3 linked regions of the Megalodesulfovibrio gigas DSM 1382 = ATCC 19364 genome follow. The protein of the gene in region 3 interacts with the protein of the main gene of each other region in a pairwise test. Links are inferred from orthologs where the notes say so. Each region holds a gene or a part of one and is shown on either strand. Other genes may lie near its edges.

The links.
Region 1: the proteins of DGI_RS12435 (region 3) and acpP interact in binary tests that used the Escherichia coli proteins (3 or more experiments, as listed by UniProt). The link is inferred for Megalodesulfovibrio gigas DSM 1382 = ATCC 19364 from one-to-one orthologs.
Region 2: the proteins of DGI_RS12435 (region 3) and secA interact in binary tests that used the Escherichia coli proteins (3 or more experiments, as listed by UniProt). The link is inferred for Megalodesulfovibrio gigas DSM 1382 = ATCC 19364 from one-to-one orthologs.

Annotation. Positions count from the first base shown.
Region 1 is NC_022444.1:2,023,028-2,032,793, reverse strand. The notes cover bases 1-2,823. They hold acpP (acyl carrier protein), read left to right. Parts: upstream 1-1,208; coding sequence 1,209-1,439; downstream 1,440-2,823. Other genes in these bases: fabF (beta-ketoacyl-ACP synthase II), read left to right, coding at 1,636-2,823; fabG (3-oxoacyl-[acyl-carrier-protein] reductase), read left to right, coding at 405-1,148; DGI_RS08880 (beta-ketoacyl-ACP synthase III), read left to right, coding at 1-209. Outside these bases: more of fabF, read left to right, coding at 2,824-2,880; glyA (serine hydroxymethyltransferase), read left to right, coding at 2,890-4,131; DGI_RS08855 (deoxycytidylate deaminase), read left to right, coding at 4,135-4,623; bifunctional diaminohydroxyphosphoribosylaminopyrimidine deaminase/5-amino-6-(5-phosphoribosylamino)uracil reductase RibD, read left to right, coding at 4,633-5,820; DGI_RS08845 (riboflavin synthase), read left to right, coding at 5,820-6,476; DGI_RS08840 (bifunctional 3,4-dihydroxy-2-butanone-4-phosphate synthase/GTP cyclohydrolase II), read left to right, coding at 6,576-7,826; ribH (6,7-dimethyl-8-ribityllumazine synthase), read left to right, coding at 7,857-8,327; transcription antitermination factor NusB, read left to right, coding at 8,331-8,822; DGI_RS08825 (hypothetical protein), read left to right, coding at 8,826-9,359; leuS (leucine--tRNA ligase), read left to right, coding at 9,385-9,766. UniProt on the Escherichia coli protein: Carrier of the growing fatty acid chain in fatty acid biosynthesis.
Region 2 is NC_022444.1:3,264,534-3,274,138, reverse strand. The notes cover bases 1,857-5,007. They hold secA (preprotein translocase subunit SecA), read left to right. Parts: upstream 1,857-2,252; coding sequence 2,253-4,763; downstream 4,764-5,007. Other genes in these bases: DGI_RS18070 (DUF3096 domain-containing protein), read left to right, coding at 1,857-1,882. Outside these bases: DGI_RS14405 (FAD-binding oxidoreductase), read left to right, coding at 1-478; DGI_RS14400 ((Fe-S)-binding protein), read left to right, coding at 480-1,619; more of DGI_RS18070, read left to right, coding at 1,748-1,856; DGI_RS14385 (methyl-accepting chemotaxis protein), read left to right, coding at 5,339-7,546; DGI_RS14375 (DUF2207 domain-containing protein), read right to left, coding at 7,750-9,605. UniProt on the Escherichia coli protein: Required for protein export, interacts with the SecYEG preprotein conducting channel.
Region 3 is NC_022444.1:2,832,446-2,841,955, reverse strand. The notes cover bases 2,515-5,514. They hold DGI_RS12435 (acyl-CoA thioesterase), read right to left. Parts: upstream 4,225-5,514; coding sequence 3,805-4,224; downstream 2,515-3,804. Other genes in these bases: DGI_RS12425 (homoserine dehydrogenase), read right to left, coding at 5,451-5,514; apgM (2,3-bisphosphoglycerate-independent phosphoglycerate mutase), read right to left, coding at 4,221-5,450; DGI_RS12440 (uracil-xanthine permease family protein), read left to right, coding at 2,515-3,641. Outside these bases: DGI_RS12455 (glycosyltransferase family protein), read right to left, coding at 1-729; DGI_RS12450 (SAM-dependent methyltransferase), read left to right, coding at 766-1,365; DGI_RS12445 (YebC/PmpR family DNA-binding transcriptional regulator), read left to right, coding at 1,413-2,159; more of DGI_RS12440, read left to right, coding at 2,406-2,514; more of DGI_RS12425, read right to left, coding at 5,515-6,746; DGI_RS12420 (aminotransferase class I/II-fold pyridoxal phosphate-dependent enzyme), read right to left, coding at 6,749-7,930; DGI_RS12415 (NTP transferase domain-containing protein), read left to right, coding at 8,135-8,983; CDF family Co(II)/Ni(II) efflux transporter DmeF, read right to left, coding at 9,092-9,510.

The sequences.
Region 1 (9,766 bases), 810 kb from region 3 along the record:
GCATCATCGAGGCCCTGGGCGACCGCATGGGCGTGCCGCGGGAAAAGGTGTTCGTCAATGTGGATCGCTACGGCAACACCTCCGCCGCCTCCGTGGCCATTGCCCTGGCAGAAGCCCGGCAGCTGGGCCGCATCAAGAGGGGCGACCTGGCCCTGCTGACCACCTTCGGCGGCGGCCTCACCTGGGGCGCAGGCCTGGTGCAGTTCTAGGCCCTGGTGCGCGAGCGCAGGCATTTTTTGTTTGCGAACCGCGAAGGTTTGAGGTAGGAGCAACGTGATTCCACGCTGCCAGACGGCACGCAGGGCTGTGGAGATCCCGCCTGCACCGTTTCCCGTATTTGGGAACTGCAACCCTCGCACCTTGCAGCCGGAACCCCCTCGAACTCGACAACCACTGGATAGCGCATGAGCGAATTGCCCAAGACCGCACTGGTGACCGGCGGATCCCGCGGCATTGGCAAGGCCGTGGCCCTGGCGCTGGCTGCTGCCGGACGTCAGGTGTATCTCACCTATGTCAGCCGCCCGGAGCTGGCCGAAGAAGTGGTGGCCACCATCGCCGCTGCCGGCGGCTCGGCCAGGGCCTTTGCCCTGGACGTGTCCGACCAGCCGGCCGTGGCTGCCTTCTTTGCCGAACACATCAAGGAAAAAGTCTTCCTCGACGTGCTGGTGAACAACGGCGGCATCACCAAGGACGGCCTCATCCTGCGCATGAAGCCAGAAGATTTCGAGCGCGTGCTGCAGGTGAATCTCATGGGCGCGTTCTGGTGTCTGCAGGAAGCGGCCAAAATCATGACCAAGCAGCGCGCCGGCAGCATCGTCAACATTGCGTCCGTGGTGGGGCAGACCGGCAACGCCGGCCAGGCCAACTACGTGGCAGCCAAGGCCGGGCTCATCGGCCTGACCAAAACCGCGGCCCAGGAGCTGGCCCCCCGCAACGTCACCGTAAACGCGGTGGCCCCGGGGTATATTGAGACAGACATGACCCACGTGCTTTCCGAGCAGGCCAAGGACGCGTTTTTGTCGCGTGTGCCGCTCAAGCGGGTGGGCACTCCGGACGACGTGGCCCAGGCCGTGGCCTTCCTGGCAAGCGACCAGGCCCGGTACATCACCGGGCAGGTGCTTGCTGTGAACGGCGGCCTGTTCATGTAACATCCCGGCCATTGGCCAAGTTTTTCACCCTCAAACGACGTGCGCAGCATGGAGAATCCTATGTCCGTAGCCGATAAAGTCAAAAAGATCATCGTTGACCAGCTTGGCGTCTCCGAAGATGAAGTCAAACCGGAAGCTGCCTTCGTGGAAGACCTCGGCGCCGACTCCCTGGACCTGACCGAGCTGATCATGGCCATGGAAGAAGAATTCGGCATCGAAATCGACGACGACGACGCCCAGAAGCTGCTCAAGGTTCAGGACGCCATCGACTACATCGGAAGCAAGCAATAGCCGGGGCTGCCTTCTTCGCCTTGGTATTGCCATTGATTCTGGAGACGCCCAGCCCCGGCGCGCCGCCTTGTGCAGGCCTGGCCGCCGGGAGCTGGACGTCATGCATCATGCCAACCCAGCGTTCCCTCGTTGCGCCGGTCTTTGCCAGTTTGCCTTGTTCCGCGGCGTCGAGGATGTTTTTTCATGAGGTGATTCGATGACACGCAGACGAGTCGTCGTCACCGGCCTTGCCGCCGTGACGCCCATTGGCAACGATCTGGAAACCAGCTGGAACAATCTCGTGGCCGGCGTCTCCGGCATCGCGCCCATCACAAGTTTTGACACCACGGACCACGCCACCACCATTGCCGGGGAAGTCAAAGGGTTCAACATGGACCCCTACATCCCGGCCAAAACCGCCAAGCGTCTGGAAAATTTCACCAAGTACGCCGTGGCCTGCTCCCAGATGTGCCTGGCCGATGCCGGCTGGGACATTGCCGAAGAAGAGCTGGACCGCGTGGGCTGTCTGCTGGGCTGCGGCCTGGGCGGACTCAAGTCCCTGGAAGCCTCCCAGACCAAGCTGCTGCAGGAAGGCCCCAAGCGCATCTCGCCGTTCTTCATCCCGGTGCTCATCTCCAACATGGCTCCCGGGCAGGTCTCCATCTTCACCAAGGTGCGCGGCCCCAACCTGGTCACCACCTCGGCCTGCGCCTCGGGACTGCACGGCATCGGCTACGCCTATTCGGACATCGTCCTGGGCCGCGCTGATGCCATGCTCACCGGCGGGACGGAATCCGTCGTCACCCCCCTGGGCGTGGCCGGCTTCAACGCCCTGAAGGCCCTTTCCACCCGCAACGACGACCCCACCAAGGCCTCCCGCCCCTTCGACAAGGACCGCGACGGCTTCGTCATGGGCGAAGGCTGCGGCATCCTGCTGCTGGAAGAGCTGGAACACGCCAAGGCGCGCGGCGCGAAGATCTATGCGGAACTCATCGGCTTCGGCGCCTCCGGCGATGCCTACCACATGACCGCCCCGCCCGAAGACGGCTCCGGTCTGGCCCTGGCCATGCAGGCAGCCCTGCGCGAAGCCGGGCTGCGCCCCGAGGACGTGGAGCACATCAACGCCCACGGCACTTCCACGCCCCTGAATGACCTGTGCGAAACCCGCGCCATCAAAAAGGTCTTCGGCCAGCACGCCTACAAGATGCCCATCACCAGCAACAAGAGCATGACCGGCCACCTTCTGGGCGCAGCCGGCGGGGTGGAAAGCGTCTTCAGCGTGTTGACCCTCAAGCATGAAATCATTCCGCCGACCATCAACCTGGACGCCCCCGACACCGAGTGCGACCTGGATTACACGCCCCACACCGCCCGCCCCCTGGCCGTGCAGAACGTGCTGTGCAACTCGGCCGGCTTCGGCGGCACCAATGCCTCCATCCTGTTCAAACGCTACGAAGGGTAAGGGTGCGCCATGGAAGAACTCTTTATTCAAGATCCCCAGGTCGCCCGCGCGGTGCAGCTGGAAGTCGAGCGCCAGACCGGCAAGCTGGAGCTCATCGCCTCCGAGAACTTCACCTCCCCGGCCGTGCGGCAGACCATGGGCAGCGTGCTCACCCATAAATATGCCGAAGGCTACCCCGGCAAGCGCTATTACGGCGGGTGCGAATACGTGGACGTGGCCGAGAACCTGGCCCGCGACCGCGTGAAGCAGCTCTTTGGCGCCGAATACGCCAACGTGCAGCCCCACGCCGGGTCCCAGGCCAACATGGCCGTGTATTTCGGGGCCCTGCAGCCCGGGGATACCATCCTCGGCATGGACCTCTCCCATGGCGGCCACCTGACCCACGGCAGCCCCGTGAACTTCTCCGGCAAGCTGTACAAGATCGTCTTCTACGGCGTGAAGAAGGAAACCGGCTGCATCGATTACGATCAGGTCCTGGAACTGGCCAAGCAGCACAAGCCCAAGCTCATCGTGGCCGGGGCCAGCGCCTACCCGCGGACTCTGGACTTCGCGCGCTTCCGCGCCATTGCCGACGAAGTCGGCGCGCAACTGATGGTGGACATGGCCCACATCGCCGGGCTGGTGGCTGCGGACCTGCACCCCTCCCCCATCCCGCATGCCCACTTCACCACCTCCACCACGCACAAGACCCTGCGCGGGCCGCGCGGCGGGTTGATCCTCTCCTCCGAAGAATTCGGCAAGGTGCTCAATTCGCAAATCTTCCCCGGCATCCAGGGCGGGCCGCTCATGCACGTCATCGCGGCCAAGGCCGTGGCGTTTGCCGAGGCCCTGCGGCCCGAGTTCAAGTGCTATCAGCAGCAGGTCCTCAAGAATGCCCAGGTGCTGGCCAAGGCCCTCACCGACGCCGGCTACTCTCTGTGCTCCGGCGGCACGGACAACCACCTGATGCTCATCGACCTGACCCAGAAAGACGTCACCGGCAAGGATGCCGAACATGCCCTGGATCTGGCCGGCATCACCGTGAACAAGAATACCGTGCCGTTTGAGACGCGTTCCCCCTTCGTCACCTCCGGCGTGCGCATCGGCCCTGCCGCCCTGACCACCCGCGGCATGAAGGAAGCGGAAATGGAAAAGGTGGCCAGCTGGATTGTGGACGTCCTGGCCAACACCACCAACGAAACGCGGCTGGAAGCCATTCGCAAGGACGTGGAAACCTTCGCCAGAGAATACCCGCTCTTCACCTGGTGCTGACCCATGCAGCCCCTCCCTGACGCCGCCCAGAAGGATCCGCGCCTGCCCTGGCCGGAATACTTTATGCGCATCTGCTTTCTGGTGGCGGAGCGCAGCACCTGCCTCAGGCGCAAGGTGGGGGCCATTGCGGTCAAAGACAAGCGCATCCTGGCCACGGGATACAACGGCGCGCCTTCGGGCACGCCCCACTGCCTGGATGTGGGTTGCCTGCGAGAACAGCTCGGCGTGCCTTCGGGCCAGCGGCATGAAATCTGCCGCGGCCTGCACGCCGAGCAAAACATTCTGGTGCAGGCGGCGGTGCACGGCGTTCCCATCCGGGGCGCGGAAATCTACTGCACCACGCAACCCTGCCTCATCTGCTCGAAATTACTAGCAAACTGCGGCGTGACGGCCATCTACTACGCCCAGCCGTACCCCGATCCCCTTGCCGAGGCCATGCTTCGCGAGGCCGGGGTCTGCTGCCACGTGCTGGCTGCGCATCCCGGCGCATAAGGGGGAGGCATGAACACCTGCGTTGCGGAAACCAGCCCCTGCATCCTGTACATGCGCGAGGCCCTGCGCCTGGGCCGGCGCGGCCGTTTTGTCACGGCGCCCAATCCCTGTGTGGGGGCGGTGCTGGTGCGCAGGGAGCAGATTGTGGGACGCGGCTGGCACACGGCCTACGGCAAGCCCCATGCCGAGGTGGAAGCCATCGCCGACGCCCGCCAGCACGGCGTGAACCTCGCCGAATGCACCTTGTACGTCACCCTGGAGCCATGCAACCACCACGGCAAGACCCCGCCCTGCACCGAGGCCATCCTGGAGGCCGGCATCCGGCGCGTGGTCATCGGCGTGCGGGATCCCAACCCCGTGGCCGCCGGCGGGCTGGAGTTCCTGCAGTCTCACGGCGTGACCGTGGAAACCGGCATCTGCGCCCAGGAATGTCTTGATCTGATTTCCGACTTCCTCGTCTGGCAGCAGCAGTCCCGGGCGGTGTGCCTGCTCAAGCTGGCGTCCACCCTGGATGGCCGCATCGCCACGCGCACCGGGCACTCCCAGTGGATCAGCAGCCCGCCGGCCCGTGAATACGTGCACCGGCTGCGCTCCCAGGTGCAGGCCATCATGATCGGCGGGCAGACCTTCCGGGTGGACAACCCCCTGCTCACCTGCCGGCTGGAAGGGCACGACATGTGCTGCCAGCCCTTTGCCGTGGTGGTGACCTCCTCCCTGCCGCCACCCTCCTCCGCCTGCCAGCTGCTGAATGCGCGCCCCAGCCAGACCATTTTCCTCACGCCCGAATCCATCGCCACCGGCCACGCTGCGACCCAACTGCGCGAATGCGGCGCCACGGTCTGGGGGCTGCCCCTGGCGCCGGGTTCCGTGGGCGGGCTGGATCTGCGCGCCGCCCTGACCCTGCTGCGCACGGAGCTGGGTTGTCATCATGTGCTGTGCGAAGGCGGCGGCAGCCTGGGCCGCTCCCTGCTGGAACAGGGCATGGCCGACGAACTCCTGCTCTTCCTGGCCCCCAAAGTGCTGGGAGACGCCAACGCCGCCCCCGTGCTTTCCGGCCGCGCGCCGCAACACATGGACGAAGCCCTGGCATTGCGGTATACGGATATCCGTCCCGTAGGCCCAGATCTGCTCATCACCTGCAAACCAGTGCTGCCCGGCACTGCCGCCGCACCTGCAACCGATTTGGACAACTCCTGATGTTCACCGGCCTTGTGCAAACTACCGGCCGCCTGCTCCAGGTGCAGGCCCGCGGCGACGAGCGACGCTTCGTCATCGAACCGGCCGCGCCCATGCCGACGCTTACCGTGGGCGAAAGCATCGCCGTGAACGGCGTCTGCCTCACCGTGGAAGCCGGCAGCATTGTGGGCGAACGGCGCTTCGGCCTGTACGCCTCGGGGCAGACCTTGTCCCTGACCACCCTGGGGCAGCTGCGCCAGGGCGACATGGTCAATCTGGAACGCGCCCTCGCCGTGGGCGACCGCCTGGGCGGCCATCTGGTGGCCGGGCATGTGGACTGCATCGCCACGGTGACCGATCGACGGCCCGACGGCGAATCCACCCGCTTCACCCTGGGCTTTCCGCAAGCCTTCGGCCCGCAGGTGGTGGACAAGGGATCCGTGGCCCTGGACGGCATCTCCCTGACCGTCACCGGCTGCGGCGACGACTGGCTTGCCGTGAACATCATCCCCGCCACCATTGCGGAAACCACCATCAGTCGCTGGACGCCGGGCTCCAAGGTGAATATGGAGACGGACGTCATCGCCAAATACGTGCAGAAAATGCTGGCCGCCTGGAACGGGGAGCCAGCCAAACCATCCATTACCGAGGACTTCCTGCGCAGCCACGGGTTTTGATCCCCGCCTGGTTCTTCCAGTCCGCCCGATCCACCCGCCCCAATTGGCCCGCCCAATTCGGCCGCCGCAGCCGCAGATCTCCGACCAGAAGGGAATTCCATGCCAGTTTGCACGCCAGAAGAGGCCATCGAAGAGTTCCGCCAAGGCCGCATGCTCATTTTGGTGGATGATGAAGACCGCGAAAACGAAGGCGATCTCGCCATCGCCGCGGAAAAAGTCACCCCCGAGATCATCAATTTCATGGCCACCCACGGCCGTGGCCTGATCTGCCTGGCCATGGGCCCCCAGCTGGTGGATCGCCTCAAGCTGCCCATGATGGCCACCACCAACTCCTCCAAGTTCGGCACGCCGTTCACCGTGTCCATTGAGGCGCGCGTGGGCGTCACCACGGGCATCTCGGCCTATGACCGCGCCACCACCATCCTCACCGCCGTGGCCGACGACGCCAAGGCCGAAGACATCGTCACCCCCGGCCACATCTTCCCCCTGAAGGCCCAGGCCGGCGGCGTGCTCACCCGCGCCGGCCAGACCGAAGGCAGCGTGGATCTGGCCCGCCTGGCCGGACTCAAGGCCGCCGGGGTGATTTGCGAAATCATGCGCGAAGACGGCAACATGGCCCGCATGCCGGACCTCATCGAATTCGCCAACAAGTGGAACCTCAAAATCGCCACCATCCGCGACCTCATCCGCTACCGCATGCGGCCCGGATCCCTGAGCGTGCGGCGCGTGGCCGAGGCCAATCTGCCCACCTGCTACGGCGGCGACTACAAGGCCATCGCCTTTGAATCCGACATCGACACCCGCACCCATCTGGCCGTGGTCAAGGGCGACATCAGCAGCGACGAACCCGTGCTGGTGCGCGTGCACTCCGAATGCCTTACCGGCGACGTGCTGGGCTCCATGCGCTGCGATTGCGGCGGCCAGCTCCAGCAGGCCATGCGCATGATCGGGCGCGAGGGCAAGGGCGTGCTCCTGTACATGCGCCAGGAAGGCCGGGGCATCGGGCTCTCCAACAAAATCAAGGCCTACGCCTTGCAGGATCAGGGGCTGGACACCGTGGAAGCCAACGAACGCCTGGGCTTCAAGGCAGACCTGCGCGAATACGGCCTGGGCGCCCAGATTCTGGTTGACCTGGGCGTGCGCAAGATGCGCCTGATGACCAACAACCCCAAGAAAATCGTGGGGCTGGAAGGCTACGGCCTGGAGGTGGTGGACCGGGTGCCCATCGAAATGAACGCCTGCGAGACAAATGCAGAATATCTGCTGACCAAAAAGGAAAAGATGGGGCACCTGCTGGATCTGCCCGGCAACGGGACCAATGGCACCTCGGGCGACAGCACGGGCGCGTAATCTTTCATCGAGCACAACAAGGGGACAACCATGTTGCATATCAAGACCGTGGAAGGCATGCTGGATGCCAAGGGCCTCAGGTTCGCCCTGGTGGCCAGCCGCTTCAACGATTTCATTGTGGACAAGCTGGTGGGCGGGGCTGTGGATTATCTGGTGCGCCACGGCGCAGCGCGGGAAGATTTGACCATCATCCGCATTCCCGGCGCTTTCGAAATGCCCCTGGTGACCCGCAAGGTCGCAGCCAGCGGCAAGTACGACGGCGTTGTCTGCCTGGGCGCGGTCATCCGCGGCGCCACACCGCACTTTGACTACGTGTCGGCGGAAGTCTCCAAAGGCATCGCCTCCGTGTCCCTGGATACGGGCGTGCCCGTGGGCTTCGGCGTGCTGACCGTGGACTCCCTGGAGCAGGCCATCGAGCGTGCCGGCTCCAAGGCTGGCAACAAAGGCGTGGAAGCGGCACATGCCGTGCTGGAAACCATTCGGGTGCTGGAGCAGTTGTAGGCAATGACCACCACGTCAGCAGGTCCCTCGGGTCATGCCGGGGGCGGCAAACAGGAATCGCGCAGGTTGGGCCGGCAGCGGGCCTTTCAGGTGTTGTATGGGCTCAATTTTGCCCCCGTCTCCAGCGAACTGGAACTCAAGCGACGCTACCTGAAGGCCCCCCTGGGCGAGCTGAACGCCGACGACCCGGCCGAAGAGTTGCTGCAGCTGGGTCCGCTTTCCCAGGAATTCGGCTGGGAGCTGACGTACGGCGTCTGGGCGCGCATGAAAGAGCTGGACGAAGAAATCGTCCGTCACTCCCAGCACTGGAAACTGGGACGAATTGCCAAGATAGAGTTGACCATCCTGCGCCTCGCGTTGCATGAGATACTCCATCGAAGCGACATTCCCAAGAAAGTCGCCATCAACGAAGCGGTGGAGCTGGCCAAGTCCTTTGGGGACGACAACTCCGGCGCATTCGTCAACGGCATCCTGGATGCTGCCGCAAAGGCGTGAGGCATGGCGAAAATCGGCTTCATCAAGGACGGGCTCCTTGCCCCTCCAGAATATCGGCGGGTGTATGTCAAGGCCATCCCGGGCCTGCGGCAGTTCAGCACCACGGGCTATTCCTCGCCCACGCCCAGGGGAGGGCAAACCTTCGAGCTGGCCTGCGAAGTCCCCCCGGAAATGGACTGCATCGAAGAATGGGCCCCCAAGATGGCCAACACGCTGCAGCACCTGGGCTGGACCCACTGGTGGCTGGACAGCCATACCCTGGGCCGGGCCCTGAACCGCTATATTGTGGAAGTCATGAAGCGCTGGGGCCTGGCCTTCTGGCCCCACTATCACCTGGACAGCGTGGTGCTGGTGCAGGTGGGCATTGAACGACAGGAAATCGCCAAGGGCGTGGCCTTCTGGGAACACCAGTGCGCCCACGTCCGTACGGCGACGGAATACGACTTCGACAAACGGGAACAGGAACTGCTGACCCAGCCCCAAAAGTCCGGCGGCATCCTCTCCTCCCTCTTCAAAAAAGACAAACGCGGACGCTAACGCGCCCGAGCAAAGGTCCCCGCTCATGCAGGAAGGCTACTCTCCAGAGTCCATCGAAGCCAAATGGCAAGGCATTTGGGAAGAACGCAAGGTCTTTCACTGCGAAACAGACCCCTCCAGGCCCAAGTATTACGTCCTGGAGATGTTCCCCTATCCCTCAGGCCGCATCCACATCGGCCATGCCCGGGTCTACTCCATCGGCGATGTCCTTGCCCGCTACAAGCGCATGCAAGGCTTCAACGTGCTGCACCCCATGGGCTGGGACGCCTTCGGCATGCCGGCGGAAAACGCCGCCATCAAGCACGGCGTACACCCCGCCGGCTGGACCTTCGAGAACATCGACACCATGCGCGTCCAGCTCCAGCGCATGGGCTACTCCCTGGACTGGCGGCGCGAGGTGACCACCT
Region 2 (9,605 bases), 430 kb from region 3 along the record:
GGACGCCGTGACGCCCTTCGGCCCGGTGTACCTGGAGCTGGCCCAGGGCAGGGAGGAGGAGGCCTTGTGGGACATCCGCCGCAGCATCAATCCCGCCTCCTTCAAGGCCGGCAGCAAGAAACTTTCCGATGATGTGACCCTGCCCCGCGGCAGGGTGCTGCAGGCCCTGACGCGTTTTGAGGCCATCGGCGAGGAGGCCGGCGTGCGCGTGCTCTTTGCCGGGCACCTGGGCGACGGCAACATGCACGTCTCGGTCATGCACGAACCCGGACAGGAAGACGCCGCGGCCCGGGCCAAGGCCGCCATCCAGGAAACTACCATGGCCCTGGGCGGCAGCCTTTCCGGCGAGCACGGCATCGGCTTGGTCAAGCTGGCTGTTGTGGACAAGCAGCTTGGTGCGGTGGAACGCCGGCTGATGCGGCAGATCAAACAAATTTTTGATCCCCACGGCATCCTCAATCCCGGCAAGGCGTACTGACATGCCCGACGCGCCCGCGGATCTTCCCAAGGAATGCATCGCCTGCGGCCGTTGCCTGGACGTCTGCCCCCTGTTCCTGGCCACCCAGCGCGAGGAACTGACGCCCAAGGCCACCCACGTCCTGCACCGTGCCCTGCGGCAGGGCAGCGACGCCATTCGTCCCCGACAGGCCGAGGAGTTGGCCGCCATGTGCCTGGGCTGCGGCCGTTGCGCCACGGTGTGTCCGCAGGGACTGCACACGCCGGAGGTGGTGGCGGCCATCCGGGCCGGGCATGGCGGCTGGCAGCGCTGGCTGTGGGGACAATGGATCGCCAAGGCCGGCCTGCTCTGGCCGGCGGCGGCGAGTCTGTCCCGCCTCCTGCCGGCAGCGCTTCCCGCGGCCAGGGGATTGCAGGCGCCGGACCCTGCGCCGTGGCTGCGCGCGCAGGACTGGGAACCGGTGGGGCAGGGCAGGGAGGTCGCCATCTTTCCCGGCTGCACGGCCACGCATCTGCGTCCGCAATGGATCGCCACTGCCCGCCGGCTGCTGGAGCAGAGCGGCTACCGGGTGGTGATTCCCGACAATTTCGCCTGCTGCGGCGCCACCCTGGGCCATGCCGGCCTGGAGGCGCAGCAGCGGGACATGCAACGCCGCAATGTGGAGGCCTGGCGCACTGCCGGCCGGCCCACGATGGCAACCTTTTGCGCGTCCTGCCGCGCCGGGCTCATGGCCTATGGTGATGCGGGCTGGGATGCCGGCGAGGCCGCCCGGTTCCGGGAGTCGGTCCAGCCCCTGACGTCCCTGCTGGGGCGGGCGACCTTTTGCATCGATGAGCCCACCGCGCCGGCGGCAGTGGTCTGGCACCAGCCCTGCCATGCCCGGGAGGGCAACCCGGACGGTCCCTTCCTGGCCGCAGCCCTGGGCGATCGGCTGACACGGCAGGTGACGGACCGCTGCTGCGGTCTGGGCGGCGTGATGCAGCTGGGCGGCAGCGGCCTGCCCCAGCGGGTGGCCGCCGCTTGCTGGGAGAGCCTGATTCCCGACGGCGGCGAGGCGGACACGCAGGTGCTCACCGGCTGTTCCGGCTGCACCATGCACCTGGCAGCCACGGCGCCGGCACAGGGCATGGTGGCGCACTGGCTGGACGTGATCCAGACCTGATTCCATTTCCACTGCACGGCTGCAGCCGTGAGGTGAAAATGGAATGGGACTTGGCGCATGCCCGCACCATGTGCTATGCAGAGGCTGGCCGGGGAATGGACTCCGGCGTCTCAACCACGGGAGGCATTATGCCCATGCACTTGCAGCTGCAGCCGATACTGGCGCTCATTGCAGGGATCCTCATTCTCATTTATCCGAAGATTCTGAATTTTGTGGTGGCGATATACCTCATCGCCGTGGGGGTGCTGGGGCTGCTGCGGTAGAGCATTTTACTTTTGCAAAAAGACGTTGCGAGAGGGAACCTTTTTTGCAAAAGGCTCTCCCCTCTCGCGCTCTCCCCTGCCAACACTTTGCAAATGGGCTTGCATCACACTACAAGTCTTTGGAAAGGGGGTTCGGGGGAAGTTGGAAAGAAATCTTAGGTTTCCCCCCGAGAAATCCTTTCAAAGATACCTTGCCCTGACCCCTGGCGCGGGGGCGGCGCAACTGCCTGCACCCGGCATGAAGCATTTGCCTTTCTGATAGAGCCACGATACAGGACGTGATTGCGAAGAGCAGCACGCCGTCACGCCCTGTCGTTTTGTCGCGCCTGTCCACCCAGTCCGCGCGCGTCCCCCCCTTGAAGGAGATTCCATGTTCGGCAGTCTTGTCGCCAAGATTATCGGTTCCAAAAACGATCGCTATCTCAAACGCCTGCGTCCCCTCGTCGCCCGCATCAACGACCTTGAGCCTGCCATGCAGGCCCTGTCCGACGATGAGCTGCGCGCCCGTATCGTCAGCTGGAAGGAAGAAGTGGCCAACGGCAGGCCCCTGGACGACCTGCTGCCCGACGTGTTCGCCCTGGTGCGCGAGGCCGGCACACGCGCCCTGGACATGCGGCATTTCGATGTCCAGCTCGTCGGCGGCATGGTGCTGCACCGGGGCACCATCGCCGAAATGAAGACCGGCGAAGGCAAAACCTTGGTGGCCACCCTGCCCGTGGTGCTCAACGCCCTGGAAAACAAGGGCGTGCACGTGGTGACGGTGAACGACTACCTGGCAAAGCGCGACGCCGAATGGATGGGCCGCCTGTACAACTTCCTGGGCCTGCGCGTGGGCATCATCGTCCACGGTCTCACGGACCAGGAGCGCCAGGAGAACTATGGCGCAGACGTCACCTACGGCACCAACAACGAATTCGGCTTCGACTACCTGCGCGACAACATGAAGTTCTACAAGGAACAGCTCGTCCAGCGCAGCCTGCATTATGCCATCGTGGACGAAGTGGACTCCATCCTCATCGATGAAGCCAGGACCCCGCTCATTATTTCCGGCCCGGCAGAGCAGTCCACGGCGCTGTATGCCCGTGTGAGCGCCCTTATTCCATCCCTCAAGCGCGAAGGGCACTTCACCGTGGACGAAAAGGCCCGCACCGTGGGCCTTACGGAAGAAGGCGTGGCCCGCGTGGAAGGCCTGTTGCAGTTGGAAAACCTGTACGATCCCGCTAACATCACCTTCCAGCATCATGTGCTGCAGGGCCTCAAGGCGCATCACCTGTTCCAGCGCGACGTGGATTACATCGTCAAGGACGGGCAGGTGATCATCGTGGACGAGTTCACCGGCCGCCTCATGCCCGGTCGGCGCTATTCCGACGGCCTGCACCAGTCCCTGGAGGCCAAGGAAGGCGTGAAAGTGGAGGCCGAGAACCAGACGCTGGCTTCCATCACCTTCCAGAACTACTTCCGCATGTACAAGAAGCTGGCCGGCATGACCGGCACGGCCGATACGGAAGCGGTTGAATTCAAACAGATTTACGATCTGGACGTGGTGGCCGTGCCCACGCATCGGCCCATGGTGCGCGCGGACTACCCGGACGCCATCTACAAGAGCCAGGGCGAGAAGTTTAACGCCATTGCCCAGGATATTGCGGAATTGCACAAGAAGGGCCAGCCCGTGCTGGTGGGCACCATCTCCATCGAAAAGAGCGAGATGCTCTCGCAAATGCTCGCCCGCGCCCGGGTGCCCCACGAGGTGCTCAACGCCAAGCAGCACGAGCGCGAGGCGGAAATCGTGGCCCATGCCGGGGAACAGGGCAAGGTGACCATCGCCACCAACATGGCCGGCCGTGGTACGGATATCAAGCTCGGGGCCGGCGTGGCCGAGCTGGGCGGGCTGCACATCCTGGGCACGGAACGCCACGAAAGCCGGCGCATCGACAACCAGCTGCGCGGCCGCTCCGGCCGGCAGGGCGATCCCGGCTCCTCCCGCTTTTACCTGGCCCTGGATGACGACCTCATGCGCCTGTTCGGGTCCGATCGCATCAAGGGCCTCATGGAACGCCTGGGCATGGAAGAGGGCGAGGCCATCGAAAACCGCATGGTTTCCCGGGCCATCGAAAACGCCCAGAAGCGCGTGGAAGCCCACAACTTCGACATCCGCAAGCAGCTCCTGGACTTCGACAACGTCATGAACCAGCAGCGCGAGGTCATCTATTCCCTGCGTCGCGAAATCATGGAATCCCAGACGGTTGAAACGTTGGTGCATGACTATGTGGGCGATATCCTGGACGATATCTTCAGCGTCCTGGACCAGGGCAAGGGCGACCGGGAAACCGAAGACGCCGTGCGCGCCCGCCTGGAGGAGTCCTTTGCCGTCTCCCGCGTGGCAGACATCTCCGAAGACCTGCCCACCCGCGAGGAAGCCCTGGAGTACGTGCAGGAAATCCTGGAGAACCTCAGGAAGGAAGCCCCGGACCAATACCAGGAAATCCTGCGCTTCTTCCTGCTGGAGTCCCTGGACCGCAACTGGAAGGAACACCTCTCCAACATGGATCACCTGCGCGACGGCATCGGCCTGCGCGGCTACGGGCAGAAGGATCCCAAGCAGGAATACAAGCGCGAAGGGTTCGAGATCTTCCAGGAGATGATCTATATCATCAAGGACAATGCCCTGCGCGCCCTGACCCGCCTGCGGTTCCAGCGCGTGACCGAAACCGAGCTCAAGCACAAGGACGATGCCGCCAGCCTGAACTACTCCGGCGGCTCCGAAACCAAACAGCAGAAGAAAAAGCCTGCCCGCCGCGCTGCCCCCAAGGTGGGCCGCAACGACCCCTGCCCCTGCGGCAGCGGCCAGAAATACAAAAAGTGTTGCGGCAAGGGCGTCTGATCCCCTCCGCACCGAGAGCATTTTATTCTTGAGGAAGATCTTTGCGAGAGGGGAAACCTTTTTGCAAAAGGNCTTTCTTTAGAAAGGTTTTCCCCCGAGAGCTCTTTTCAAGGAAACTTTGCCGAACTGCACACCAATGCAGCAGAAAGCCCGCCATTATGGCGGGCTTTTTTTGTGTGCACGCCAAAAGCACCACACGGCGGACGCGCGAGACGGCGGCGGGTATAGGGGGTAAATACCTATATTATGTGGAGATTGCGCGGCGATGTGTCCTTTGGCTGGCATTTTTGTGATTTTTTACACGAAGGCAGGATTTGAGTGCGGGCGATGTAATAATAATTCACGATGTTGCGTGGTAGGGGCGTCTGGGGTGCACCGTTGAAGCAACGATGGTCGTGTGGTAAGGTAAAAAATTGTGATTTCGCTTGAATGCAGGAACTCGTTCGCTTGCCAAGGAGAAGCCCGTGCGTTTGAAGAGTATTGGTTCTGCCATTGCAATATCCGTTATAGCTGTTTCCGCACTCGCGATTGTGGGCATATTGGCCTATGTGACAAAAACAACATACCATCTGGCCTTGACCCAAGAGCAGCAGGCCCTGGACCAGAGCGCCATCGCCGCGGAACACGCCCTGGGCCTGTATGCCAGGAACGCGGCCAGCATGGCCCGCTGCATTGCCGGGGATCCTGCGCTGCTGGAGGCCTTGCAGGGCGATGCCGGCCCGGCCCAGCAACGCCTGACCACCTCCATGGCGGCGGACAAGGATTTGTGGTCCCTGATCTTGTTTGACGAGAAAGGCATCATCCGCGCCGGGGTCAATGCCGAGGGTGTCAGTCTCGTCGGCCAGAGCCGGGCAGACCGTGACTATTTCCAGCACATCATGTCCGGCCAGGGCGATTACATGGGCAAGACTATCATCACCGCCAAAAGCGGTGGGGCGAACATGTATATTTACATTGCCGCGGCCGCCCTGAAAGACGCCAGCGGCCGCGTGGTGGGCGGTCTGGGCATCTTTCCCCGCTGGGAGCGGTTTACGAGCGAGTTTATCGACAGCCTGAAGTTTGGCGAGCGCGGCTACGGCTTCGTGCTGGATGCCACAGGCCGTGTGGTGGCGCATGCCACGGACCCTGCGCTCATGCTCAAGGACGTCTCCGGTCAGGGGTTTGTCCAGGAGATGCTGGCCCGCAAGAACGGCATCTTGCAGTACCAGTGGCAGGGCGAGGAGAAATACCTGAGCTTTGCCACGGATGCGAATTCCGGCTTCGTGGTCTGCACCAGCGCCTATGTGGACGAGTTGACCGCCTCGGCCAATACCCAGCGCAACGTGCTGCTGGGCATCGGTTTCGCGGCATTGCTGCTGCTGGGGGTGGGCGTCACCGTGCTGACCCGCCGGCTGGTGGCTGCCCCCATCCAGCGCATCGAGGCCTTCACCCGGGCCACGGCGCAGGGCGATTACGCTGCCGTGCTGGAGGGCGACTTCCGGTTCGAGCTGGCCGGGCTGGCGCAGAACATCCGGGCCATGGTGGTCGAGTTGAAGACCCGTCTGAGCTTTGCCCAGGGCGTGTTGCAGGGATTTGTGACGCCCTGCGCCGTGTTCGACAAGAACAACGCCACCACCTTTGTCAATGACCACATGCTGCGCGCCCTGGAAAAGCCGGGCCCCCCGGAAGCGTACCTGGGGCAGCCGTCCGGGCGGCTCATCTGGGACGATGCCACCCGGGAAACGCTTTCCCAGAAGGCCCTGCGCGAGGGCCGCATGCTGCAGATGGAGTTGGAGTATTCCTCGTCCAAGGGCACAAAGGTGTTTGATGTCACCTCCACGCCCATTCGCGACCTGGAAGGCCGTGTGCTGGGCGCCCTGGCCGTCTGGTTCGAACTCACGGCCATTCGCGCCCAGCAGCGGGAAATTGCGGCCCAGCACGAGCGCATGGCCCGCACGGCGGCGGCCGCCAATGCCGTGTCCGATCAGGTGGCTTCGGCCGCCGAGGAGCTGGCCGCGCAGATCGAGCAGTCCAGTCGTGGCGCGGAAGAGCAGCGCGCCCGCGTGGGTGAGACCGCCACAGCCATGGAGCAGATGAACGCGGCCTCCATGGAAGTGGCCAGAAACGCCTCCTCCGCCGTGGATCTGGCCCGTCAGACAAAGGCCAGAGCCCAGGAAGGCGCAACCATGGTCCGGCGGGTGGTGGAAACCATCAACGCGGTGCAGCAGCATGCCGAGGGGTTGAAAACGGACATGACCGACCTGGGCCGCCAGGCCGAGGACATCGGGCAGATTCTGGGCGTCATTGCGGACATTGCCGATCAGACCAACCTGCTGGCCCTCAACGCCGCCATCGAGGCCGCCCGGGCCGGCGATGCTGGTCGCGGTTTTGCCGTGGTGGCGGACGAAGTACGCAAGCTGGCGGAAAAAACCATGACGGCCACCAACGAAGTGGGCCGGCAGATCAAGGCCGTGCAGGAAAGCGCCCGCAAGAACATCCAGGGCACGGACGCCACCGTGGATGCCATTATGCAAAGCACCAAGCTGGCGGACGCCTCGGGCACGACCCTGGGAGAAATCGTCGGGTTTGTGGACCGTACCGAGGGAGAGGTGCAAGGCATCGCCGCCGCCAGCGAGGAGCAGTCCGCCGCCAGCGAGGAAGTGAATCGCCACACGGAGCAGATCAACCACATCGCCGGCGAGACGGCCTCGGCCATGCGGCAGTCTGGCGAGGCCACCGCGGAACTGGCCCGGCTGGCCGCGAACCTCCGGGGCATCATCAACGAGATGAACGAAACACGCTGAACGCTCGCATCACCGCGGGCATCCACGAAAAAAGCGGTTGCAGAGAATCTCTGCAACCGCTTGATTTTTATGGTCGGAGCGACACGATTCGAACGTGCGACCCCCTGCTCCCAAGGCAGGTGCGCTACCAGGCTGCGCTACGCTCCGATACGGAACGTTGCCTTATAGATGAGTTGTGTCCGAGATGCAAGGGCTTCCTTGACTCACCATCCGCCGCCCCCGCCGCCTCCGCCCCCGCCGCCGGAGGAGCCGCCCCCGCCACTGCCCGAGCTGGATCCCGGCGCTGTGGACGACGAAGAAATGGCCGAGCTGAACGCGCTGGCAAAGGAAGTGGCGAAGCCATCCCCTGAGGAAACACTGTGGAAGCGCGTGCCAAGGTACCATGCGGGATGGTAGTCGCTGTCATACTGGCCGGCCGAGGCCATGGCCTGGCTGAAGCGCTCGCCCCATTGCTTTTCCACATCCAAAGCCATGGCGTAGGGGAAGTGCTTTTCATAGACGTCAGGCGTGATGGCGATGGGCTGCATCAGTTCCAGCCGCGGGCCTTCCGTCACGGACAGGAACAGCTTGTAGCCCGCAATGGCGTCCATGATCTGGCGGCCTTCGGGCGTGGGGGCCTTGAGCAGTTCATAAAAGAGCACATGCAGCCCGGCCATGGCCAGCAGGCACAGGGCCGCCAGGGGGCTGGTGGCATAGGCCAGGGCGCCCAGCCCCACCACTTCCCCCACCACAAAGGGTATGCTGAACAGGGACATGAAGAAGGCCGTCACGTACGAGCGGGTGAGCCAGGCCGTGATTGCCGTGCGCAGCAAAAAGTATACGCCCACGCTCCAGAAGCTCAACCACACCATCATGAAGCCGGCCATGGCCCGTTCCCGGGCAGAGAGGGCCACCACCAGCAGCACCGCGGCTGAAAGCAGGATGCCAGGGATGAGGTATTTGGAATTTTTGAGAAAGTGTAGCTTCTCGTGCTGCAGGGCCAGGCGCGTTTCCAGGGCCTTTTTGGCGGTGGAAAAGATCGCGTGGTTCTCCTGCTTGGCGGAGAGACGTGCGCGGGAGCCCAGGAGCTTGTCGAACAGGACCTGCTCGTCGGCGGTGAGGGGAGGGCGGCCGCCGGCCGTCTTGACCAGGACGAAGGTCTTGCCTTCCTCTTCGATGCGCAGCCGGTCCTTTTGGGCCAGTCCCACGATGGCCGTGGCAAAGGTCTTGTTGTCCGAGCCCATGCGCATCAAGGTGCGCACCGAGGCCGGGGACAGGCCCTGTGGCGGACCGTATTGCGGATAGATGGTGCCCTGCTCCGGGTCGCGGCCTACGCGGGACCAGGTGATGTAATAATAGGCGAACAACGCCAGCACGCCCAGCAGGCCGGCCGCAGCCGCCAGATTGCCGTACACGAAGCGCTCCAGCTTTTCCTGCTGCGTGGGCTCGGCCACAAAGCCCTTGGGCCAGGCCACGGCCACGGTCAGGCCCTGTTGGGCGTCCAAGGCGCGGGTGGTGACGAAGCGGAGGCGGCCGTCATCCAGCGTGTCCGCCGCATAGGCCGCGCCGGTGTCGCCCTGGTAGCCGGTGTATGCGTGCTGCTGCACCACGGGCGCGCCTTGCGGCAGGGTGACGAGGGCTTCGGCGTAATCGATGGGAAATTCCCAGCCGTTGCCGGTCACGTTCCAGTACAGCTCGTCATACCCGGCAAAAAAGCCGAGCTGCCACCGGGTGGCATAGGTAATTTCGTACGTGTGCTCGCCAGGGGGAAGGAAGACGTTCTCCTTGCCGATGTATACGCGTATGCCGTTGCCGTGGCGCTCCGTGTGGTAGCTTTCCCCCTTGCCATCGCGAAAGATGCCGTACAACTCGAACGGCACTTCCAGGGCGTTGCCCAGGCGGTCCGTGTACAGGGTGGGGAAGTCGCGGTAGATGCCGCGTTTGATCTTGTTGCCGGCGGCCTGCACAATGATGGTTTCCCGAACCAGTACGGTGGCGTCCGGCTGGATGCGGATTTCGCTGACAAAGGAGCGGATGCGTTCCTGTTGCGCCTGGACATCCTGTGCGCAACAAAGCAGCA
Region 3 (9,510 bases):
GGTATGGTCGGTGACGAAGAGCGCCGCCTGCTTCCACCACGCGGCCTTGCACCGGGCGAGCACATGCCAGGGGGTATCCACGCACCAGATGGCCACGGGCACGCCGGCGGCGCGCAGCAGGTGGAAGTCCTCGCCCCAGGGATCCAGCCCGCGGCCGTTGACGCTCAGGACCAGGGCCGGCCGGCAGTGCCGGAGCAGCTCGCGGGCAGAGGCGGCCTGCGGCGTCACGGCGAAGCCCAGGCGGCGGGCGGCGTCTTCCAGTTCCCGGTGCAGCAGATCACCGTCCCCGCCAGGGAGGCTCACCGCGGGAACCGCGGCCCGGGCGGCCCGGGCAGCCGGCTGCCTGGCCAGGGAGATTCGGGCCAGCAGCGGCCCCCAGAAGGAGGGGAACAGCCGCGCTGCAGGCGTGTACACCTGCAGATCGGCATGGGGATCAATGGCCTCGGGGGGGATGCATCGCCAGTGGGCCGGCAGGGAATCCTGCCAGGACGGCGGCATCTGTGCGGAAAAATCCGGCGATTCGACAACCGTGCTCGTCGCTGGTGCCTGCCGCCAGTGTTCCGGCAGGGCCTGCAGGGCGGCGGCGGGGTCCGGCCCCAGGCCCAGCAGACACAGCGCCCGGCCGTGACCACGCAGGAAGGTGAACTGGTCCGGCGTGTCCAGCAGGGTGCGCGGTGCGCCGAGCTCGTCCAGAATTCGCAGGCGGTGCGGGCGTTGCAGTCGGGGCATGGGACGAGTATGGAGAAGCAGAGGGATGATCGCAACATGAAAAAATATCAGGACCACTTCTTCAAGAAGGCCAAGCAGGAGCAGTACCCGGCGCGTTCCGTGTACAAGCTCAAAGAAATACACAATCAATTCAAGTTCTTTACCAGGGGGCAACGCGTGCTGGATCTGGGAGCGGCTCCAGGTTCCTGGACGCTCTACGCCGCGGAGCAGGTGGGCCCCACCGGCGTGGTGCTGGGGGTGGATCTGCAGGAAACGTCCACCGGGTTCCCGCCGCAGGTCATTTTTCTGCAGGACGACGTCTTCGAGCCGTCGCCAGTGCTGCAGGAACTCCTCCAGATCCACAGCCCATTTGATGTCATCATCTCGGACATGGCCCCCAGAACCACGGGCGTGAAGTTCGCGGATCAGGCCCGGTCCCACGATCTGTGCCTTGCAGCCCTTGCCTTGGCCCGGTCCCATCTGGTACATGGCGGTCGCTTTGTGGTGAAAGTGTTCATGGGGCCGGACTCCAAAGCCCTGCAAATGGACATGCAACAGTCCTTCAAGACGGTGAAGATCCACAAGCCCAAGAGTTCGCGCAGCGAATCGAAAGAAATTTTTTATGTGGGACTGGATTTTCAGGGCGCACCGGTCTGAGAGCCTGGGGCGTCCTTTTGTGCAGCCTTTTTATTGAGGAGCAGCAGATGGCCGGCCATAGTCAGTTCAAAAACATCATGCACCGCAAGGGCCGTCAGGACGTCAAGCGCGGCAAGGCCTTCACCAAGGCGGTCAAGGAAATCATCATCGCCGCCAAAACCGGCGGGGACCCTGCGGGCAACCCCCGGCTGCGCGCCGCCCTGGACGCCGCCCGCAAGGTGAATCTGCCCAAGGACAGGATCGATACTGCCATCAAGAAGGGCACTGGCGAGCTGGAAGGCGGCGATCTGCAGGAAGTGACCTACGAAGGCTACGGCCCCGGCGGCGTGGCCCTGATGATCGAGGCCGCCACGGACAACCGCAACCGCACCGTAGCCGACGTGCGCCACATCCTGGCCAAGCACGGCGGGCAGATGGGCGAAGCCGGCTGCGTGGGCTGGATGTTCTCCAAGAAAGGCGTGTTCGTTTTTCCCAAGGAAAAATACACCGAAGACCAGCTCATGGAAATCGGCCTGGAGCACGGCGCCGAAGACGTGGTGGACGATGGCGACGCCTGGGAAGTGCACAGCACCCCGGACACCTTCGACGCCCTGCAGGCCGCCTTTGAGGCTGCCGGCATGGAGGCCGAACGCGCCGAGCTTTCCATGGTGCCGCAGAACACCGTGGCCGTGGACGTGGAAAGCGGCCGCAAGCTCATGAAGCTGGTGGATGCCCTGGACGACAACGACGACGTCTCCAATGTGCATGTCAACTTTGACCTGCCCGAAGAACTCCTGGCCGAGATGGCCGGGTAGGGATCGGAGAAAAGAAGATGCAATCGGGGGAATGGCTTGTTGATGAAAAGTTGTTCCCCCGAATCTCCAGAATCCGCTGTTCCTGGATGTTGCTGTGCGGGCCGGGCGGTCCGCTAGAGTCGGACACCTGGGGCAGGAGACGGAACTTGGAAACTGGGGAGCTGGGGGCGTGGCCCCCATTTTTTACGCCCGCGAATCATACATCATACCAACCGCAGCACCTTGAGGAGAAGCGCCATGGCTGAAATGTCCGATCCGGTTGCCTATCGGTTTCGTCTGCAGGATGCGCCCCTGGGCGCTCAGATGCTTTTTGTCGCCTTCGGCGCGCTGGTGCTGGTGCCGCTGCTCACCGGCCTGGACCCCAACGTGGCCCTGTTCACAGCCGGGGCAGGCACGCTGCTGTTTCAGCTTGTTACCAAGGGCAAGGTGCCGGTGTTCCTGGCCTCGTCCTTCGCCTTCATCCCGGCCTTGATTTACGGCGTCAAAACCTGGGGCCTGCCGCCCACCCTGTGCGGCCTGGCCGCCAGCGGGGTGGTGTATATGCTGCTTGCCATGGCCATCAAGGTCCGTGGGCCGGAAGTGCTGGAGCGGGTGTTGCCGGCGGTGGTTACCGGGCCGGTCATCATGGTCATCGGCCTCAAGCTGGCACCGGTGGCGGTGAACATGGCCCTTGGCAAGGCCGGGGACGGCTCCATCCAGCTGGTGCCCGAGACGCCGGCCCTTGTGGTGTCCATGATCGCCCTGGCCACCACCATGCTGGTGTCCATCCTGGGCCGGGGCTGGCTCAAGCTGCTGCCCATTCTCTGCGGCGTGGCCACGGGCTATGTGGCGGCGTTGTTCATGGGGATGGTCAGCTTTGCGCCGGTGGAGGCAGCCGCCTGGCTGGCCATGCCGGCCTTTGTGGCCCCGGTGTGGAGCTGGGAGGCCGTGCTGTTCATTCTGCCCATCGCCATTGCGCCGGCCATTGAGCATGTGGGGGACGTGCTGGCCATCGGCCAGGTGGCCAACAAGAATTTCGTCAAGGATCCTGGCATCCACCGCACCCTCTTGGGCGACGGGCTGGCCACCACCATGGCCGCCCTGCTGGGCGGACCGCCCAACACCACGTATTCGGAAGTGTCCGGCGCCGTGGCGCTGACCAAGTCCTTCAATCCCGCGGTGATGACCTGGGCCGCCATCACGGCCATCACCCTGGCCTTTGTGGGCAAGCTGGGCGCGCTGCTGCAGACCGTGCCCGTGCCGGTGATGGGGGGGATTCTGATCATCCTTTTCGGCGCCATCACCGTGGTGGGCATGAATGCGCTGGTGCGGGCCAAGGATGACCTGCTCAACCCGCGGACCATGGTCATCATTGCCGTGATCCTGGTCTTCGGTCTGGGAGACATGGGGCTGACCATCGGGGATTTCAGCCTGCGCGGCATCGGGCTGGCCGGGGTGAGCGGCATCGTGCTGAACCTGATTCTGCCCGGCCGGCACGAATAATCCCGGTACGTCGCTGAACATTATGTTCGAGAGGGGAGAACCGTTTCAAGGGGACCCCTCTCGCTCCCCCCGTCCAAAAATTTGATAGTGACCTTGAATCACAATAAAAAGTCTTTGGAAAGGNAGGTTTTCCCCCGAGAGTTCTTTTCAAAAACAACGTGCCCTAGCTTCCCAGCAATTCCTTGAGCCAGGCCGGGGCGGCCACGGGCTTGAAGTCCGGTCCCACGCAGGCGTGCTGGGTCTGGCCGGTGGCCAGGAGCTTGTCCTTGGCCTCGTTGAACACCTCATAGACAAAGGTGAGCGACGCCCGACTCCAGACGCTGATGCCGGTATGCACGTAGATCAGCTCGTCATAGCGGGAGGGGGCGCGGTAGCGCACGCTGGCCTCGCGCACGGGCAAGAACACCCCGCGGCGTTCCACCTCCGCGTTGCTCATGCCCCGCTCGCGAATGAGCTGACTGCGGGCGCGCTCAAAGAGGTGCAGGTATTCTCCATAATACAGGATGCCCATCTGATCCGTCTCCCCGTAGGAGATGCGGTGGGCGTACCAGGTGTCGTTGGCGGGAAACTCGATAGCGCTCATGCCCGATCTCCGACGGTGCGCATGATCCAGTCCAGGAGCAGATGCCCCGGCTCGATGACCAGCCCGGTGTTGGCGGCGGTGGCCTCGGTGAAGATGTTCAGGCCGGCGCGGATGGAGCAGTCGTTCCAGTAGAGCAGAAACGGCACCGGCTCGGGCACGTGGGTGCGCCGGGCCAGGGGGGTGAGGTGGTCGCAGGCGATGCAGAACGCGGCGTCCGTCTGCCCGTAGCGCTCGAACAACGGCCGGACCACACGGGCGTCGAATCGTTGGATGGATTCGATCTTGTCGTCGATGTTGCCGGCATGGCCGCACTCGTCCGGCGCTTCCACGTGCAGGAAGACGAAGTCGCCGCCGCTGTCCAGAAAGTCCATGGACGCCTGGACCTTGCCTTCGTAGTTGGTATCCAGGAGCCCGGTGATGCCTTCGGCGTGCAGCACGGTCATGCCTGCGGCGCGGCCCAGGCCGTTGATGAGGTCCACGGCGCTCATCACTGCCCCGCGCAGGCCGGTCTTCTGCTGAAAATCATCCAGATGCAGGGGAAGTCCTTGCCCCCAGGGCCACAGGGAGCGGGCCTTGGTGGGGTTGTCCGGCCCGGCCAGGAAGGCGGCGGCCTCCTGCAGCAGCGTCGCCAGGGCGGCGGAACCGGCATAGGCGGCCACATCGTCGGCGATGGGCTTGTCCGTCAGATCGTGGGGCGGGCGGATGTGCAGCCGTGCGTCCGGCCCGTGTCCGCCGCCTTTCTGCACCAGCAGATGGCGGTATTGGATGCCGGGAATGAGCTGCAGATCGCCGCGCTGCAGGGACGGCAGGCTGGCGTTCATCTGGTCGATGAGCGCCCGGGCGGCCTCGGTGGCGATGTGCCCGGAGGAGTAGTCCAGCATGATGCCGTCGGCATCCAGGGCGGTCAGATTCACCAGATTGCAGCGCCAGACGAGATCGTCCGGCTCCAGGGCAAGCCCCTGGGCTGCAGCTTCGATGGGACCGCGGCCGGTGTGGTTGGCTGCGGGGTCGTAGCCCAGCAGGCTCATGTTGGCCACGTCGGAGCCGGGCGGCATGCCTGGGGGGATGGTCCGGCACAGGCCGGCCACCCCGCGGCGGGCCATGGCGTCCATGGTGGGCGTGTTGGCTGCGCCCAGCACGGTTCTGCCGCCCAGCTCCTGCATGGGCCAGTCGCCCATGCCGTCTGCGATGAGGAACAGATACTTGCGGGAAGGTGCGTCCGGCATTTACAAAATCCTGTAATGGATGATGGGCGCCTTGGGCAGGCCCATTTTTTCCAGGCTGCGCATGGCGGCATGCACGGCTGTGGCCGTGGCTTCGTGAGTGAGGAAGACGATGGGCACGCCGCCGCCCACGTCCTCGCCCTTCTGCACCACCTGCTTGAGGGAGATGCCGAAATCCGCCATTACGCCGCCGATGTCCCGCAACATGCCCGGCCGGTCCGGCACCATGATGCGCAGGTAATGGGGAGAGACGGCTTCGTCCAGGTCATGAATTTCCGCCTCGGGCAAAAAGGCCGTGGGGAAGCCCAGGTTCTGGGGCGGGGTGCCGCGGGCAATGGTCATCACGTCCGCCAGCACGGCGCTGGCCGTGGGCATGTCGCCCGCGCCGTGGCCGTAGAGCATCACCGGTCCGGCGTTGCCGTTCACCCGCAGGGCATTGAAGGACCCGCTGACGGCGGCAAGGAGGTAATGGTTCGGGATGAGGGCAGGGTAGACCCCGGCCTCCACCGCGCCAGCCACGGTGCGCGCGCCGGCGATGAGCTTGATGGTATAGCCCAGGTCCCTGGCGAAGGCGATGTCCATGGGCCGCACCATGGTGATGCCCCAGATGCGCAGCTTGTCCAGGGGAAAGTGCATGCCAAAGGCGAGCATGATGGTCAGCACCAGCTTGTGGGCGGCGTCTATGCCTTCGATGTCCAGGGTGGGATCAGCTTCGGCAAAGCCTTTTTCCTGGGCCAGCTTCAGGGCATCGTCAAAGGCCATGCCTGTCTCGCTCATGTGCGAGAGGATGAAGTTGGCCGTGCCGTTGAGGATGCCCATAAGGGAATGCAGGCGGTTGGCGGCCAGAGTCTCCTTGAGCGGCTGGACGATGGGAATGCCGCCGCCCACGCTGGCTTCGAATCCCAGATGCAGGCCCTTTTCCGCTGCCAGGGAGAACAGCTCGCGTCCGTGCTCGGCCAGCAATTTCTTGTTGGCGGTCACCACGTGCTTGCCGTGCTCCAGGGCCGTGCGGATGAGGGTGTGCGCATCCGTGGCGCCGCCGATGAGTTCCACCACCACATCGATTTCGGGATCGACGGCGATGTCCATCAGGCTGGTGGTGCACTGGGCGGTGAGGGCAGCGCCCATCCTGGGCTTGTTCGTGGAACGGACCGCCACGGTCTTGAGGATGATTTCCCGGCCGCAGCGGGCCTGGATCATCTCGCGATTGTCGTGGAGGAGTCGGGCCACCCCCCCGCCCACCACGCCCAGGCCGGCCAGGCCCAGGCGCAGCGGCGGCTTGCCGTAGGATTCGATCATGGCTAGCCTCCGGAAAGCACTTTCTTGACGCCGCGAACGGCCTGGTTGATGCGATGGTTGTTTTCGATCAGGGCGAAGCGCACGTATTCGTCCCCGTAATGGCCGAAACCCAGGCCGGGGGAGACGGCCACGTGGCCTTCGCGCAGCAGGAGCTTGGAGAATTCCACGGACCCCATATGGCGGAAGGGTTCAGGGATTTTGGCCCAGACAAACATGGTGGCCTTGGGCGGGGTCACGTCCCAGCCGGCGCGGTTCAGGCCCTCGCAGAGCACGTCGCGCCGTTCCTTATAGATGTTGCAGATGTCGGTCACGCAGTCCTGCGGGCCGTTCAGCGCCACGATGGCCGCAATCTGGATGGGCTGGAAGATGCCGTAATCCAAGTAGCTTTTGATGCGCTGCAGGGCGTAGACCATCTCCCGGTTGCCGCAGCAGAAGCCCACGCGCCAGCCGGCCATGGAATAGCTTTTGGAAAGGGAGAAGAACTCCACGCCCACATCCTTGGCGCCCTTGGCCTGCAGGAAGGAGGGGGCTTGGTAGCCATCGAACACCAGGTCGGCATACGCCAGGTCGTGGATGACGAAGATGTTGTTTTCCTTGGCGAAATCCACAATCCGCTGGAAGAATTCCAGGTCCACCGTGGCGGCGGTGGGGTTTTGCGGATAGCTGATCACCAGGAGTTTGGGCCGGGGCCAGGTCTGCTTCATGGCCACCTGCAGGTCTTCAAAAAAGTCCCGGTCCACGCCCACGGGAATGCGGCGCACGTCTGCCCCGGAGATGATGGCGGCATACGGGTGGATGGGATAGGCCGGATCGGTGGCAAAGACCACGTCGCCCGGGGAGAGCATGACCAGGGCCAGGTGCGAAAGGCCTTCCTTGGCGCCCATGGTGACGATGCATTCGGTTTCCGGGTCCAGGTGCACATCGTAGCGGCGCTGGTACCAGCCGGCGATGGCCTTGCGCAGGTTAGGCAGGCCGCGGGACATGGAATAGCGGTGGTTCACGGGCTTCTGGGACGCCTCGCACAGCTTGTCCACGATGTGCTGGGGCGTGGGAATGTCCGGGTTGCCCATGCCGAGGTCCACAATGTCCACATTCTGCCGCCGCAGCTGGGTCTTGAGTTCCGTCACCATCGCAAACACGTACGGTGGCAGACGGTGCATGCGAGAAAACATTTCCTGGTTCATGAAGGGGCTCTCCTTGAATGGGCGGCTGCCGCGCCCGAAGACCGGGTACATCTGGCTGCGCACCCTGCAGCATATCAGGACCTTGTACGTCTGGACGCCATGACTGTCAAAGTCTGATGCGTGCCGGCATGGTGGATTTCCCGCGGGATTTCAAGATGCCGCCGCGCTTGACCTCTTTCCTGGCCTGGGGCATCCCTTGCGGCCATGAACCATTTTCCCTGCATCATTCCCGCCGCCGGCCTGGGCACGCGCATGGCCGAGATCTGCGCTGCAACGGGCGGCGCGCCGTTCAAGGAACTGCTGCCCGTGGCCGGCATGCCGGCCATCCTGCATGCCGTGGCCCTGGCAGCGGCCGCCGGAGCCGACACCGTGGCCGTGGTGCTGCGGCCGGGCAAAGAGGCCATCCGCGACTGCATCGACCAGCACAGGCAAGACGTCGCCCCGGGCTGTGAAATCGTCTACCGCTGGCAGGCCGAGCCCGGCGGCGAGGGCCGGGCCATCCTGCAGTGCCGCGATGTGCTGGAGGGCGTACCAGCCGTTGGCGTGATCTATCCGGACAATCTTTATCAACCTCCCGCAGACGGTGACAGCCGTTCACCCCTGGCCATCCTGCGCGAGGCCGCCGAAGGCGCAGGCCAGGCGGCAGCAGCGGTGACGGACACCATCGGTTTGCACCGTCCCGATGCCGCCGGGCAGGACGCCCTGGCCGCCTACGCCAATGCCGGCCGGCTGGATCTGGCGCCGCATCCGGCCTGCATTCCCGGCCTGCGGCTGGTGACGCGATGCTATGCCAAGGGCCCCGGCCCCTTCATGCCCCGCCGGCCCGGCGAGGCCCGCGCCTGTGGCCTGTATGTGGCCACGCCGCGGTATGTGGAGGCGCTGGACGCGCAGGACAAGATGTTGCCCCAGGGCGAGGAACTCACCGATGGCCATGCCCGCCGGCACCTGCTGGCCGAGGGGCGCCCCCTGCAGGCCTTCCTGCTGCCCGGCCTGGTGTTCGACATGGGCACCCCCGCGGGCCATGCCCTGGCGCGGCGGCATCTGGGGGCATAGGATTCTGAGACGTACTGCGAGGGGGGCCCCGTTCCCTCAAGGGCGTTCCCCCTTGCAGCGATCATTTTTCCATAACGATACCTTGCGCGAATCCCCAGCGATGCGGGCTCACCCCCGGTGCGCATCCGCACCGGCGGCTGCGGGCTTTCCCTCCACACAGGGGCAGCGCTGCACTTCCACGGTAACGTGGGACAGACTGGGCACGTCTGCCAGCAGGCGCTTGTAGTCCTCGCTGGTCGGGGCGTGGGCGTGGGACAAAATGCCCACCACGGCGGCGTAATGCCCTGGCCCCACACGCCAGAGGTGCAGGTCGCTCACGTATTCGCCGGGCTTGCCCTCCAGGCGCTTGCGCACCGTGCGCATGAGGTCCGCCGGAGCCACGTCCACCAGCACCTTGCCCGTCTCCTTGAGCAGCCCCACGGCCCATTTGGCGATAACCACCGCCCCGACCACGCCCATGAGCGGGTCCATCCAGGCCCAACCAAGCCAGCGGCCCGCGGCCAGGGCCAGGATGGCCGCCACGGACG